2 regions of the Faecalibacterium sp. BIOML-A1 genome follow, and region 2 is predicted to be linked to the other one. Evidence: a T-box and tRNA genes for the amino acid it is inferred to sense, from the RefSeq annotation. Region 2 holds a T-box; the other holds one or more tRNA genes.

Region 1 (7,031 bases), on a different contig from region 2:
CAGAGAGTATATAAAAGGTGATTTTCATAAATTTTTCCTGCAATGCAATCTTCGGGGGCGTTCAGCCGTGTATAGGGTGAATGTCCCCCGTGGAACACGAATTCCACCAGCCCTGTACAGGCGGTAAAGGAGAGCTTGAAACTATGGGACAGCTGACCAGAAACGAAGTATTTACGCTGGCAGTGCAGAAATACAGCGATGCTGTTTACCGCGCTGCCATACACAACAGCCGATGCACAGCCGATGCCGAGGACGTGGTGCAGGATGTCTACGAGAAGCTCCTGCATTATAATGGTACGTTTGAGAGTGAGGAGCACCTCAAGGCGTGGCTGCTGCGGGTGGCCATCAACCGCTGCCGGGACCTGACCCGCGCAGCCCATCAGAAGGACACCGAGCTGGACGAGAACCTGCCCGCGCCCGATGCGTTTGAGGACGGCAGTGTGCTGGACGCAGTGCGCGCCCTGCCGGAAAACTACCGCAATGCCATCTATCTGCATTACTACGAGGGATACACGGCGGCGGAAATCGGCCGGATGATGGGCGCACCGTCCAACACGGTGCTGAGCTGGCTGCGGCGTGCCCGGGCGCAGTTACATACGATGCTGAAGGAGGAGATCGAAGATGAGGTGGTATGAGTACAAGATGGAGACGGACGACCTCTACGCCCCGGACGATCTGAAGGCAAAGCTGCTGGCCATGACAGACCAGTTGACCGAAGAAGAAAAGGCCCAGCCCATGATGAAAACCGACGCACCGGTACCAGCTCAGTCCGCCCCGGTGCAGCCGAAGAAGAAACTGATCCGCTTCCCCGCAAAGCGGGTGGGCGTACTGGCGGCCTGCCTTGCTGTGTGCGTGGTAGGCTATGGTGCTTTTGCCACCGGACAAATCGGCCTTGGCGCAAAGAGCAGCAGCCCGGCGGTCTATTATTCTGCGGACAGCACTGCGGCGGTGATGGCGGCAGGCGGCGCGGACCGCGCCGCTGTGGACAGCCCCATGGCAGCCGATTACAGTCTGAACACCATGGCGCTGGAAAGCGGCGCAGACAACGGCACCGCTGTTTATTCGGAGGACGACGCGGCAGCAGCGGCCCATAGCACCGACCACGCAAAGATCATCTACACCGCGAACCTCAGCCTGGAAAGCAAGGACTACGACGCAGCCCGCGCTGCGCTGGATGCTGCCCTTGCTGAAGCGGGCGGCTATCTGGAATCCAGCAGTGAATACTCGGATGCCGGTGACAGCCGCAGTGTCAGCCTGACCTACCGGGTGCCGCAGCAGAACTACGAGAACTTTCTTGCCGCCGTGGCCGAAGCAGGCAACGTGACCTACAAAAACCAGCAGGCCGACGACGTGACCGCCCAGTACATGGACGTGGAGACCCGGCTTGAGAATCTCAAGAACCAGCGAACCCGCCTGCAGCAGCTGCAGCAGCAGGCCGACAACCTCTCCGACCTGCTTGAGATCGAGTCCAGCCTGACGGATGTGCAGAGCCAGATCGAGAGCTGGCAGAGCCAGATGGACTGGTACAACGATCAGGTGGAAGAGTGCACCGTGTACGTGAGCCTGAGCGAGGTGAGCACCTACTCGCCGCCCAGCGAGGGCTTCGGCAGCCGCTTTGTCAGCGCCCTTTCCGCTGGCTGGCAGAACTTTGTGGGTGGCCTGCAGCAGGTCATCGTTGCCCTTGCCGGTGCATGGCCGGTGGTGGTGATCGCAGCCGCCGCCTGCGCAGGGTTCGTGGTTTGGAAAAAGAAGAAAAAATAAATCAAAAAAATACTTGACATCCGCCCGCCCTTGTGGTATTATACTTGAGCAGTCAGCGAGAACCGCTGAGAGCACAAAGTAAATATCGCGGGGTGGAGCAGTCTGGTAGCTCGTCGGGCTCATAACCCGAAGGTCGTTGGTTCAAATCCGGCCCCCGCAACCACCAAGCGTTCTGAGATCTCTCAGAACGCTTTTTTGTTTGCCACTGGCGTATTGCAGTTTGCTGCGGTATACTGGAACCGGGCAAACAACAGCACAGGAGGTGCTTTTTTATTATGGTACAGGTAGACCTTATCACCGGCTTTCTGGGCGCAGGCAAAACCACCTTTCTGCGTCGGTATGTCCGGTATCTGGTGGCACAGGGCCACAATGTCTGCATTCTGGAAAACGACTTCGGCGCAGTGAATGTGGATGCCATGCTGGTGCAGGACCTTCTTGGCCCGAACTGCGACCTTGAGACCATCAGCGGCGGATGCGACTGCGACACCCACCAGCGCCGGATGCGCACCAAGCTCATTGCCATGGCCATGCGCGGGTTCGACCGGGTGGTGGTGGAACCCAGCGGCATCTTTGATGTGGACGAGTTTTTTGATGTGCTGCGGGACGACCCGCTGGACCGCTGGTATCACATCGGCAATGTGATCGCCATAGTGGATGCCATGCTGCCGGAAACGCTTTCGCCGCAGGCTGAGTATGTGCTGGCATCCGAGACGGCCAACGCGGGCCGGGTGCTGGTCAGCCGTACCCAGTTGGCCGGGCAGCAGCAGACCGCTGCCGCCGTGGCCCACCTGACCCGTGCGCTGGAGGGCTGCAAGTGCTCCCGCCGCTTTGCGCCGGAAGAGATCATCACCAAGGACTGGGCACGGCTTACCGATGCCGACCTTGCCGCCATTGCGGCCTGCGGCTGCAGGCAGGCCAGCTGCGAAAAGCTGCATTTTGACGAGCACGAAGCCTTCAGCTCTCTGTGCTTTCTGGAGCAGCACCTGACGCTGCAGCAGCTGCAGGCCGCTGCCGACCATCTGTTTGCGGATGCCGCCTGCGGCCATGTGCTGCGGGTGAAGGGCTTTGCACCGGACCCGCAGGGCACCACCGGCTGGCTGGAGCTGAACGCCACCGCTGCCGGCAGAACACTGGAACCCATCCCGCAGGGGCAGGATGTGCTCATCGTCATTGGCGAAGGACTGGACAAAGCGGCCATTGAAGCCCGGCTTAAGGCCTGAATTTTCAACACAAAAACAACAGAATGGTGAAAAACAGAAGGAGAAAGAGAAGGAGGTCATGAACAAGACCCGGCAGGCTCCCTCGGCACGGCGCATCATCGGCATGGTGGTGGGTGTTATCATCATCGCCTTTGGCCCCTTCATCCAGTTCTTCGATGGACATTTCTCCCAGAAGGCGCTGAAATATAAACAAGAAAAGGAATAACAAAAAGGCGTGGGCCTCCGAATGGAAGCTCACGCCTTTTACGATTACGATCAGAACTTGAACAGCGGGGTGCCTGCCAGCACATCGCCCTCGGCCAGCATCTTCAGCTCGCCCATGTCATCGCCGTTGGTCACGATGATGGCGGTAGCGGTGGGATGGCCTGCGGCGCGGATGGCGTCCAGATCCACCTTCAGCAGCGGGGTGCCGGCCTTGACCTTATCGCCCACCTTGACCAGTGCCTTGAAGCCCTTGCCCTGCATCTCCACGGTGTCCATGCCAACATGGATCAGGATCTCAATGCCGTCCTCGCTGGTCAGGCCCACGGCGTGCAGGGTGGAAGCCACCTGTTCCACGGTGCCGTCAAACGGAGCATACACGGTCTTGCCGGTGGGCTCGATGCCGCAGCCGGGGCCAAGGATGCCCTGTGCAAAGGTCTCGTCGGGGATGTCGGCCTGTGCCAGCACCTTGCCGCGGATGGGGGTCAGAACGGTCTTGCTCTGACCGAAGAATTTGACAGTCTCTTCCTGCTCGGTCTTGCCGCCGAACAGCTTATCAAAAAAGCCCATGTTAAAATACCTTCTTTCCGATCATTTCATAGAGCCAGCCGGCCGAAACGCTGTCCTGCAAGGCCCACCGTCTCCAACCCATTGGTCTACCCAAAAGATACCACATTGTGAAAGAAATTGCAATTGGTATCCCGCATAAAACAGCCAAAAATCTTTGGCGGCATCACATCAGGTCGATCAGCTGCTCGATCTCCTCCATGCGGGTGGCCCAGCTGGTGGCAATGCGCATCACGGTGTGGGTGTCGTCGTACTTCTCCCAGAAGCCGAACTTTGCCAGTGGCTCCAGCGCTTCCAGCTGGCTGTTTTCCAGAATGGGGAACACCTGATTGGTGGGCGACTCCATATAGAAGCGGTAGCCCTTGGCAGCAAGGCCCTCCTTCAGACGGTCGGCAGTCTCGATGGCGTTCCGGCTGATGCGGGTGTACAGATCATCGGTGAACAGCACATCGAACTGCAGGCCCATCAGACGGCCTTTGGCAAGCAGCGCGCCCTGCTGCTTGACCATAGTCATAAAGTGGGCCGGTGCGCCGTGGGGGAACACCACGGCCTCGCCGCACAGCGCGCCCACCTTGGTGCCGCCGATATAGAACACATCGGTCAGGCGGGCGATATCCTGCAGGGTAACATCGGTGCCCTTGGCCATCAGACCGTAGCCCAGGCGTGCGCCGTCCATGAACAGGGGCATGTGGTACTCCTGACACACAGCGTGCAGCTCTTCCAGCTCAGCCTTGGTGTACAGGGTGCCGTACTCGGACGGGTGAGAGATATATACCATGCCGGGGAACACCATGTGGTCGTGGTTGGCATCGGCATAGAAGGTGGCGCACCAGTCGCGCACATCGGCGGCGCTCACCTTGCCCTCGTGGGCGGGCAGGGCAATGACCTTGTGGCCGGTATACTCAATGGCACCGGCTTCGTGTGCAGCCACATGGCCGGTGGCAGCAGCCATCACGCCCTGCCAGCGCTGCAGCATGGACGCAATGACGATGGCGTTGGTCTGGGTGCCGCCGGAGATGAAGGTCACGTCTGCATCCGGGCAGCCGCAGGCAGCACAGATCTTTGCTTTGGCGCTGGCGCAGTAGGGGTCGGTGCCATAGCCGGGCACCTTTTCAAAGTTGGTCTCGGCCAGCTTTTGCAGGATGGCAGGGTGTGCACCCTCACAGTAGTCGTTCTCGAAATACAGCATATCGTTACTCCTGATCCAGTGAGATAAAGTGTTGATAGGGCTATTCTACTACGGGGGAGAGGGAGTGTCAAATCGCGTCCCTCTTTACGGCAAAGGATTTTTACTGTATCTTTAGTTTTTCTATGGTATAATGCGGGAAACGGAATATATTATTTGGGAAGGGGAATGTGCATGAAAAAACAGACGCTTGTGCGGGATGCCACCGTAATGCTGCTGGCTCTGTTCGCCGCCTATGCCATGGTGATGCTTACACAGGCCGTTATGGGCCGCATTGAGGGCGTAGCAATGCTTATTTTTATGCTGGCGGTATTTGTCACCTCTATGTATACAGAAGGTTATGCGTGGGGCGTGGCGGCTTCGCTCATCAGCGTGCTGGCTGTGAACTTTGCCTTCCTCTCACCGTATTTCGCCTTCAACTTTACCCTGTCGGAAAACCTGTTCTCCGGCCTTGTGATGTTGGTGGTGTCCATCATGACCAGCACCCTCACCACCCGCATCAAAAAGCAGGAACAGCTGCGTATGGAAAGCGAGAAGGAGAAGATGCGTGCAAACCTTCTGCGCGCGGTTTCTCACGATCTGCGCACCCCGCTCACCTCCATCTACGGTGCCTGCTCCACTGTGATCGAAAATTATGACTCGCTGGATAAGGAAAAGACCATTAAACTGCTTGGCGAAGCCTGCAGTGATGCCCAGTGGCTGACCCGCATGGTGGAGAATCTGCTTTCCGTCACCCGCATCGACAGCGAGAAGGTGACGGTGCAAAAGACCCCCACTGTGCTGGACGAACTGCTGGATACGGTGCTGGTCAAGTTCCGCAAGCGCTACCCGGAGATCCCGGTGGAGCTGGAAACGCCGGATGCCTTTATCGTGATCCCCATGGATTCCATGCTGATCCAGCAGGTGCTGATGAACCTGCTGGAAAATGCCGCTCTGCACGCCGAGGGCATGACAAAACTGACCTTGAAGGTGTTCACGGTGGGCAATCGTGCGGTGTTCGAGGTGACGGACGATGGCTGCGGCATCCCCAGAGAACGGCTGAAAACGCTGTTCTCGGGCACCGGCGGCACCGACCCGGATGTACCGGCAGACAGCCGCAAGCACGGCATGGGCATCGGCCTTTCGGTATGTGCGGCCATCATCAAGGCGCACGGCGGCGAGATCAAGGCCGAGAGCCGTCTGGGTGAGGGAACGACCATCCGCTTCTGGCTGGAGACCGAAGAAATTGAAATGGAGGATGCAGAAGATGAGCAATAACAAATTCAAGGTCCTGATCGTAGAGGATGAGGCAAATATCTGCAGCTTTATCGAAACGCTGCTCACCACCAACGATTATCAGGCTCTGGTGGCTCATACCTGTACCATGGGCCTGACTCTGTTCGCCTCCCACAACCCGGATCTGGTCATTCTGGATCTGGGCCTGCCGGACCGGGATGGGCTGGAATTCATCCGCACCGTGCGGCAGAAGTATATGACCCCCATCGTGGTGCTCTCGGCCCGCACCGACGAGATGGATAAGATCGAAGCGCTGGATCTGGGTGCCAATGATTACATCACCAAGCCCTTCAGCACCGGCGAACTGCTGGCCCGCGTGCGCGCTGCCCTGCGGCTGAACCGCTACAGTGCCATGCACGGCGGCAATGCCCCGGCGGGTGAGTTCCGCGCACAGGGAATGCGCATCAACTATGACCGCCGTAAGGTGTTCGTGGACGAGCAGGAGATCAAGCTGACCCAGACCGAATACAACATCGTAGCGTTCCTTTCCCAGCACGCGGGCCGCGTGATGACCTATGCGGCCATCGTCAAGGCCATCTGGGGCGATACCGACATCGGCAGCACCAAAAAGCTGCAGGTGAACATGGCCAATATCCGCAAAAAGCTGGGCAGCCGTCCGGGCAGCAATGCCTATATCCTCAATGAGCTGGGCGTGGGCTACCGCATGATCGACGAGGATGCCCGCAGCGGGGAGATCAACGAATGATACTTGCACTGATCCTGTTTGCTGTTACCTATGTATTGATGCTGTGGCTGCAGCAGTACCGCCCGTGGGTGGCACTGTGCAGTGCGGTGCTCTTTATTGTGCTGGGCGAGGCAGG
Region 2 (7,031 bases):
CGATAAACTTAACCCCCAGCGATTCAAATAGATCCGCCGGAGATGATTCCTATGAAGGTATCTTTTGTACGGAGAACATTATTTGAATAGCAAAAAAGGAGTTCTACCAATGTACTAAGTAGTTTGCCCCTAGCGAATCTAACTCGAAAGAATGTGGTAATATGAAATTCATCTTTAGAATCTCGGTGCCGCACTCCATCAGTTAAGAGAAGGGTCAATCCAATGTACTAAGTAATCAGTCCCCTTGAAATAGATTCTCAGTTTCCAGTAGTTTCTAAGGAGAGTCACCCTATGAAACGTTTACTCCGAAAATGAGGAACCCCAAGGAGAAGAGGCTTATGACTCCGAAGAAGTAAGTATCCAGCCGGACGAGGGCTTGCAACCGCCTCGTCCGGCTGGTTTTATTTTGTGCTGTTTTCACCAACAGTCAACGCCCGATTTGTGCAAATTTTACGCTGCGCGGTTGAATACCGTCCTTTGTTTTTGCACTTTTCTGTGGTATACTGTGGAAAAAGATGGGAGGTGCATTTCATGGAGTCGTTCGTTTCGTTTTCCACTCTGTTCAACCTTGTGCTGACCGTTATCTGGTTCATCTCCGGCATTCGGGATCTTCAAGGCAAAGACCCGTTCCTCGATCTGCCGTTCAACCAGTATCACCGCGACCCGGAGTACCGCGCCTTCTGGCAGAAAAAGAACGGCGTGTTTTACATGCTCAACAGCATCGCCTTTCTGATCTTAGCCTTCACACCTGTTACATCGCTGATTTACCGTATCATCTTCGGCATCGCCATCGTGGGAGACCTTCTTTATCTTGTCGCTTACGAAAGCTGGAACCATAGTGCGGATTGACAGCCGGAAAGGGGCCACCATGAATTTGAATCTTTCGGACTGGGATTGGCTGAACGCCGCGCTGGGTGTGCTGTTTTTGTACCGCGGCATCCGGGATCTGTACAATGGCACCGGCACCGGATGGAGCACCGAGGACGAAAAGAAGCACTTCCGCAAATTTTACGGCATTGCTTCGATCCTTTGCGGTGCACTCTATCTGGTCAACACCTTTCTTCCCAGGGTCGAGCCGCTGCACTCCATTTTGATGGTGGCAGCGCTCGTGTTGTGCGCTGCCCTGCTGATCTCGTATCTGTGCTATACTCTGAGCAGGGACGACAAAAACAAAAAGTGAGAGGTTGCTATGGAAGTCATCTGTGCGATCTTAACCGCACTTTTCGGCATCGGGTTCGGCATTTTTATGGCGCTGCATCCGGAAGATGCCATTGCCCTGCGCTCCCGCAGGCGGTACACGCAGGTACCTGAGCCCACGGAAGAGTACATCAAATTGACCCGGCTGGAGGGCATCGTAGTTTCGGTGCTCTGTGCCGTGCTTCTGGTGGTTCTGCTGTTCGCACCCCAATAATACTTTGCAGCTTTCCTCTTGCGGATTTTTTCTCACCCTGTTACAATGAGAAAAAAACGCAGGAGGTTTTTTTATTATGGTCAAGCATGTGATCCTGTGGCAGCTGAAGGACGAGCTGTCCGATGCCGAAAAAGCCGCCGTCAAGGCAGGCATCAAGGAGGGTCTGGAAGGTCTGGCAGGCAAGGTCCCGGGCCTTGTGGAAGTGCATGTCAACATCAACGGTCTCCCCTCTTCCACCGCCGACCTGATGCTGGACACCACCTTTGAAAGCGCCGAGGCCCTCAAGGGCTACTCCGTCCATCCCGCCCATGTGGCTGTGGCCGACGGCAAGGTGCGGCCCTACACCAAGGCACGGTTCTGTCTGGATTACGAGATTTAATGTTGACAAACCCACCGTTTTTGCGTATTATAGACATAACAATGTAAATTGGCTGTGAAGAGAAGAGTACGCACCGTCTGCGCCTGACAGAAAGCCCGAAGGATGGAACCGGGCAGGCCGCGCGATGCCGAAGATGGTCTCGGAGCTGCGCAGGTGAAAATTGAGCCTGCGACGGGTGCGCCCGTTACCGCGCTGCGCCGTGCTTTTTGGCCCGGCAAAAGGCTGCGCCCGCAAGGGTGCGGCGAAGCAAGGTGGTACCACGAAAGTTTCAGGCTCTCGTCCTTGTCCGGCTCAGTCCGGCAGGATGAGGGCTTTTTTCGTCCCCCGCCAAATCAGGAAAGGAAGAGTATCAACCTATGAGTGAGCACAAGACATTCTACATCACCACTCCCATCTACTACCCCAGCGACAAGCTGCACATCGGCCACAGCTATACCACTGTCGCCTGCGACGCACTGGCACGCTTCAAGCGGATGCAGGGCTATGACGTCATGTTCCTGACCGGCACCGATGAGCACGGCCAGAAGATCCAGGACAAGGCTGCCGATGCCGGTGTGACCCCCAAGGAGTATGTGGACAAGATCGTAGCCACCGTCAAGGATCTGTGGAAGCTGCTGGACGTCAGCTACGACCGCTTCATCCGCACCACCGACGACTACCATATGGAGTCCTGCCAGAAAATTTTCACCAAACTGTATGAGCAGGGCGACATCTACAAGGGCGAGTACATCGGCCACTACTGCAAGCCCTGCGAGAGCTTCTGGACCGACAGCCAGCTGGTGGACGGCAAGTGCCCGGACTGCGGCCGCGAAGTGTACGACGCACACGAGGAAGCCTACTTCTTCAAGACCAGCAAGTATGCCGACCGCCTGCTGAAGCTCTACGAGGAGAACCCCCAGTTCATCCAGCCCGAGAGCCGCAAAAACGAGATGATCGCCTTCATCAAGCAGGGCCTGCAGGATACCTGCGTGTCCCGTACCTCGGTCAAGTGGGGCATCCCGGTGCCCTTCGACCCCAAGCACACCATGTATGTGTGGGTGGATGCCCTGAGCAACTATATCTCCGCGCTGGGCTACGGCAACGAAAAATATCACGACTACGACAAGTTCTGGCCTGCCGACCTGCACATGGTGGGCAAGGAGATCCTGCGTTTCCACACCATTCTGTGGCCCGCCATGCTGATGGCTCTGGATCTGCCTCTGCCCAAGCGGGTGTTCGGCCACGGTTGGCTGCTGATGAACGGCGGCAAGATGTCCAAGTCCGTGGGCAATGTGGTGGACCCTGTGATCCTGTGCGACCGCTACGGCGTGGATGCCATCCGCTACTTCCTGCTGCGTGAGATTCCCTTCGGCAACGATGGCATGTTCACCAACGAAGCCCTGATCACCCGCATCAACAGCGATTTGGCGAACGATTTGGGCAACCTGCTCAGCCGCACCGTTGCCATGTGCGAGAAGTACTTCGGCGGCACCGTGCACAATGTGGCCGGTACCGAAGCCATCGACACCGAGCTGGAGACCATGGTCAACGAACTGACCGCCAAGGTCACGGCCGACATGGACAGCCTGACCATCCCGCAGGCCCTGATGGAGATCTTTGCGGTCATCCAGCGCGCCAACAAGTACATCGACGAGACCGCTCCCTGGGCGCTGGCCAAGGACGAGGCCAACAAGGCCCGTCTGGAGAGCGTGCTGTACCACCTGTGCGAGGCACTGCGCGTGTGCGGCATCCTGCTGAACGCATACCTGCCCACCACCGCACCCAAGATGATGGAACAGCTGGGTCTGGACGCGTCTGCTCTGGACCTGACCAAGACCACCTACGGCGTACAGGAGACCTACACCGTGCACAAGGGCGAGGCACTGTTCCCCCGCATCGATGTGGCAAAGGAAATTGCCCACCTGAAGGAAGAGGACGAGAAGCGCAAGGCCGCTGCCGAAGCTGCCAACAAGGCCAAGGCTGAAGCTGAGAAGAAGGCTGCCGCCCCCGCCGAGGAGAGCACCGTGGACTTTACCCACGAGGAAGAGATCGACTTTGACACCTTCTGCAAGGTGGAACTGCGCGTGGCCGAAGTGCGCGCCTGCGAGAACCTGAAGGAAAGCAAGAAGCTGCTGCACCTGACCGTGTTTGACGGCGAGCGGGAGCGCTGCATCCTTTCCGGCATTGCAAAGTGGTTCAAGCCGGAAGACCTGATCGGTAAGAAGATCGGCATTGTGTGTAATCTGGCACCTCGCCCCATGATGAAGGGCAAGTATGTCAGCGAGGGCATGATCTTTGCTGCTGATACCGCCGACGGCGGCTGCTCCATCGCTTTCTACGGTGACGACACCCCCGTAGGCAGCCGCATCCACTGAGCCGCCATGCAGGAAAACAAAACGCTTTCCCGCGCGGAATGGCTGGATAAGATCTTCGGCACGCCGGTGTTCGCCGTGCTGCTGGCCATTTTCTGCAATGTGCTGTGGGGCTCGGCCTTCCCCTTCATCAAGCTGGGCTACCGGCTGTTCTCCATTGAGACCAGCAACACCGCCTCCATCTTCTGCTTTGCCGGTGTGCGGTTCATGCTGGGCAGCTTTCTGGTGCTTCTGGGCAGTGTTCTGCTGCAGAGCCGCCTGCCCAAGTTTCCCCGCGGCAAAGTGGCAGCGGAGTGCTGTGCTCTGGGCCTGTGGCAGACCACGACCCAGTACGCATTCTATTACATCGCTGTTGCTATGCTCACGGGTGCCTTTGGCGGCATCCTGAACAGCACCCAGAGCTTTCTGGGCGTGATCTTTGCCCACTTCATCTATGGCAATGCCGACCGCATGACTCCTGCCAAAACGCTGGGCTGTGTCATCGGCTTTGCGGGCGTGCTCATCGGCACGCTGGGCAACCACGGCAGCGGCAGCGGCTGGGGCGTGTTCTGCATGATGGCCGCTACCATCATCTTTACCCTGTCCGGCCCGTGGAACAAATCCGTGACCAAAAAAGCAGACAGCTTTGCCGTCTGCTTCATCAACCTGTTCGTGGGCGGTCTGGCACTGTTCGTGCTGGGCACTGTGCTGGGCGGCAGTCTCCATGTGCAGAGCGCACTGGCGATGGTGGTCATGCTGTATCTGGCCTTCATCTGCGGGGCAGGCTATGTGCTGTGGGCTCTGCTGATGAAGAACAACCCGGTCAGCCGCATTGCCATCTTTGGCTTCGTGAACCCGGTGGTCAACGTACTGCTGAGCGCCGTGCTCAACGGCGAACCCCTGTTCCGCTGGCAGTATCTGGCGGCGCTGGTGTTCGTGTGTGTTGGCATCTGGCTGGTGAACAAGGCCCCCGCCAAAAAGGAGGGCAAATGACCGGCCCCATTTTTGACACCCACGCGCACTACAGCGCCCGCGCCTTTGACGCCGACCGCTATCCCCTGCTGGACAGCCTGCCCGGTAAAGGCGTGGTGGGCGTGTGTGAACAGGCCACCCACTCCGGGGATGCACCCAAAGTGCTGGAGCTGGCGCACCGCTACCCGTGGGTGGTGGCAGCTGTTGGCATCCACCCGGAAAGCCTGCTGCCCGCCGCCGACTGCGGCGAGGAAGGCCCGGCTCCTACGGTCTCGGTGTACGGCGGAGACTGGGCCGCAGAGATGCGCGCTCTGGCCCTGTATTACGAGGACCCCAAGGTGGTAGCTGTGGGTGAGTGCGGGCTGGACTACCACTGGCCTGTGCCCAAGGATGCCCAGCTGGCCATGTTTGAGGCACACATCCGGCTGGCGCTGGAGCTGGACAAGCCCATCATCGTGCACGACCGCAACGCCCACGCCGACGTTTACGCCCTGCTCAAAAAATACCAGCCCAAGGGCATCGTCCACTGCTATTCCGGCAGTGCCGATGACGCGGTGTGGCTGGCAAAGCAGGGACTGTTCATCGGTTTTGGCGGGGCGTGTACCTTCAAGGGTGCCAAGCGGGCGGCAAAGGCCATCAGTGCCCTGCCGCTGGAAAGCATCGTGCTGGAGACCGACTGCCCCTACATGGCACCGGAGCCGGTGCGCGGCACCCGCTGTGACAGCTCCCTCATCCGCTATGTGGGCGAGTATATCGCCCAGCTGCGGGGCATCTCTGCCGAAGAGGTGTTCCGCACCACAGCCGAAAATGCCCGCCGGGTATACGGGCTGTGATCCGTTTTTCGCAAGTTGCACAGGTTTTTCTCTGTGCTTCTGTATAAATCAACAATCAAAATCCAAACTGTTATAAGGAGAACCTACCATGAAAGCACGTATTCCTAAGCACCGCGAGTTCATCATCAACTTCCCCGACAGCATCGACCAGAACAAGGCCAACGAGGGCTGGGCAAAGCTGCAGCAGATCGTTGAGGACTACAAAAAGGCCCACAACGGCGCTTCCGTCTACGCCCCCACCTTCATCGAGGACTGCGAGGCCGAGGTGAAGAAGCTGCAGGAAGAGTACGGCTTCGAGTACACGGTCGAATACGTTCAGTAATTTCTGATATTTAAAATCCCCTCTGTGCATCTGCGCAGGGGGGATTTGCAGTTTCAGGGGGAACCGCTTTTTCCCTGCGGTGTGCTCCTGCAAAAATACAGCCCCGGCAGACTGCATGGTCTGTCGGGGCTGTGCTTTCCTGTCCGGGTCACTTTTCCACTTTACTCAGCAGGATGCGGTCATTGTCCAGATTCTTGCCGGCATTCTCGCGGAACTTTTCAAGCAGGTCGTCCACGGTCATCCGGCTGCGTTCCTCGCCCTTCACGTCAAAGACGATGCGGCCGGAATCCATCATCAGGGTGCGGTTGCCCAGCTCCAGTGCCTGATGCATGTTGTGGGTGACCATCAGGCAGGTGATCTTCTTTTCAGCCACGATGCTCTTGGTCAGCTCCAGTACCTTTTCGGCGGTGGCGGGGTCCAGTGCGGCGGTGTGCTCGTCCAGCAGCAGCAGCTTGGGGGTGACGAGGGTGGCCATGAGCAGGGTCAGCGCCTGCCGCTGACCGCCGGAAAGCAGTCCCACCGGCTGCTTCATGCGGGCTTCAAGGCCCATATCCAGCAGCGCCAGCTTTTCGCGGAACACTTCCTTGTCCTTGCGGGAGATGCGGGAGAAGATGGCGTGGGGCGCGGTGCCGGCACGCAGATAGGCCAGTGCAAGGTTTTCCTCAATGGTCATGTTGGGTGCCGTGCCCTTGAGCGGGTCCTGAAACAGGTGGCCGATGACCTTGCTGCGCTGGTGCTCCGGCGCAAAGGTGATATCCTGTCCGCCCAGCAGGATGCTGCCCTC

What was found. The T-box of region 2 lies ahead of metG (methionine--tRNA ligase). A T-box ahead of a tRNA ligase gene usually reads a tRNA of that ligase, here a tRNA-Met.
Region 1: it encodes a tRNA-Met, which carries the amino acid that the T-box ahead of metG (methionine--tRNA ligase) is inferred to sense. The anticodon was not compared.

Annotation. Positions count from the first base shown of each region.
Region 1 covers NZ_WKZJ01000003.1:1,580-8,610, reverse strand. The annotation lists gene GKG36_RS04275 (hypothetical protein) at 1-21, shown strand, start outside; gene GKG36_RS04270 (sigma-70 family RNA polymerase sigma factor) at 144-635, shown strand; gene GKG36_RS04265 (DUF4349 domain-containing protein) at 622-1,761, shown strand; tRNA gene GKG36_RS04260 (tRNA-Met) at 1,848-1,924, shown strand; gene GKG36_RS04255 (GTP-binding protein) at 2,037-2,981, shown strand; gene GKG36_RS04250 (hypothetical protein) at 3,040-3,186, shown strand; gene GKG36_RS04245 (PTS glucose transporter subunit IIA) at 3,237-3,752, opposite strand; gene GKG36_RS04240 (aminotransferase class I/II-fold pyridoxal phosphate-dependent enzyme) at 3,916-4,938, opposite strand; gene GKG36_RS04235 (ATP-binding protein) at 5,110-6,192, shown strand; gene GKG36_RS04230 (response regulator transcription factor) at 6,182-6,916, shown strand; gene GKG36_RS04225 (SLC13 family permease) at 6,913-7,031, shown strand, end outside.
Region 2 covers NZ_WKZJ01000002.1:193,509-200,539, reverse strand. The annotation lists gene GKG36_RS03180 (hypothetical protein) at 532-849, shown strand; gene GKG36_RS03175 (hypothetical protein) at 869-1,180, shown strand; gene GKG36_RS03170 (hypothetical protein) at 1,190-1,411, shown strand; gene GKG36_RS03165 (Dabb family protein) at 1,488-1,790, shown strand; T-box leader at 1,836-2,077, shown strand; gene metG (methionine--tRNA ligase) at 2,147-4,144, shown strand; gene GKG36_RS03155 (EamA family transporter) at 4,151-5,113, shown strand; gene GKG36_RS03150 (TatD family hydrolase) at 5,110-5,925, shown strand; gene GKG36_RS03145 (hypothetical protein) at 6,014-6,247, shown strand; gene GKG36_RS03140 (ATP-binding cassette domain-containing protein) at 6,396-7,031, opposite strand, start outside.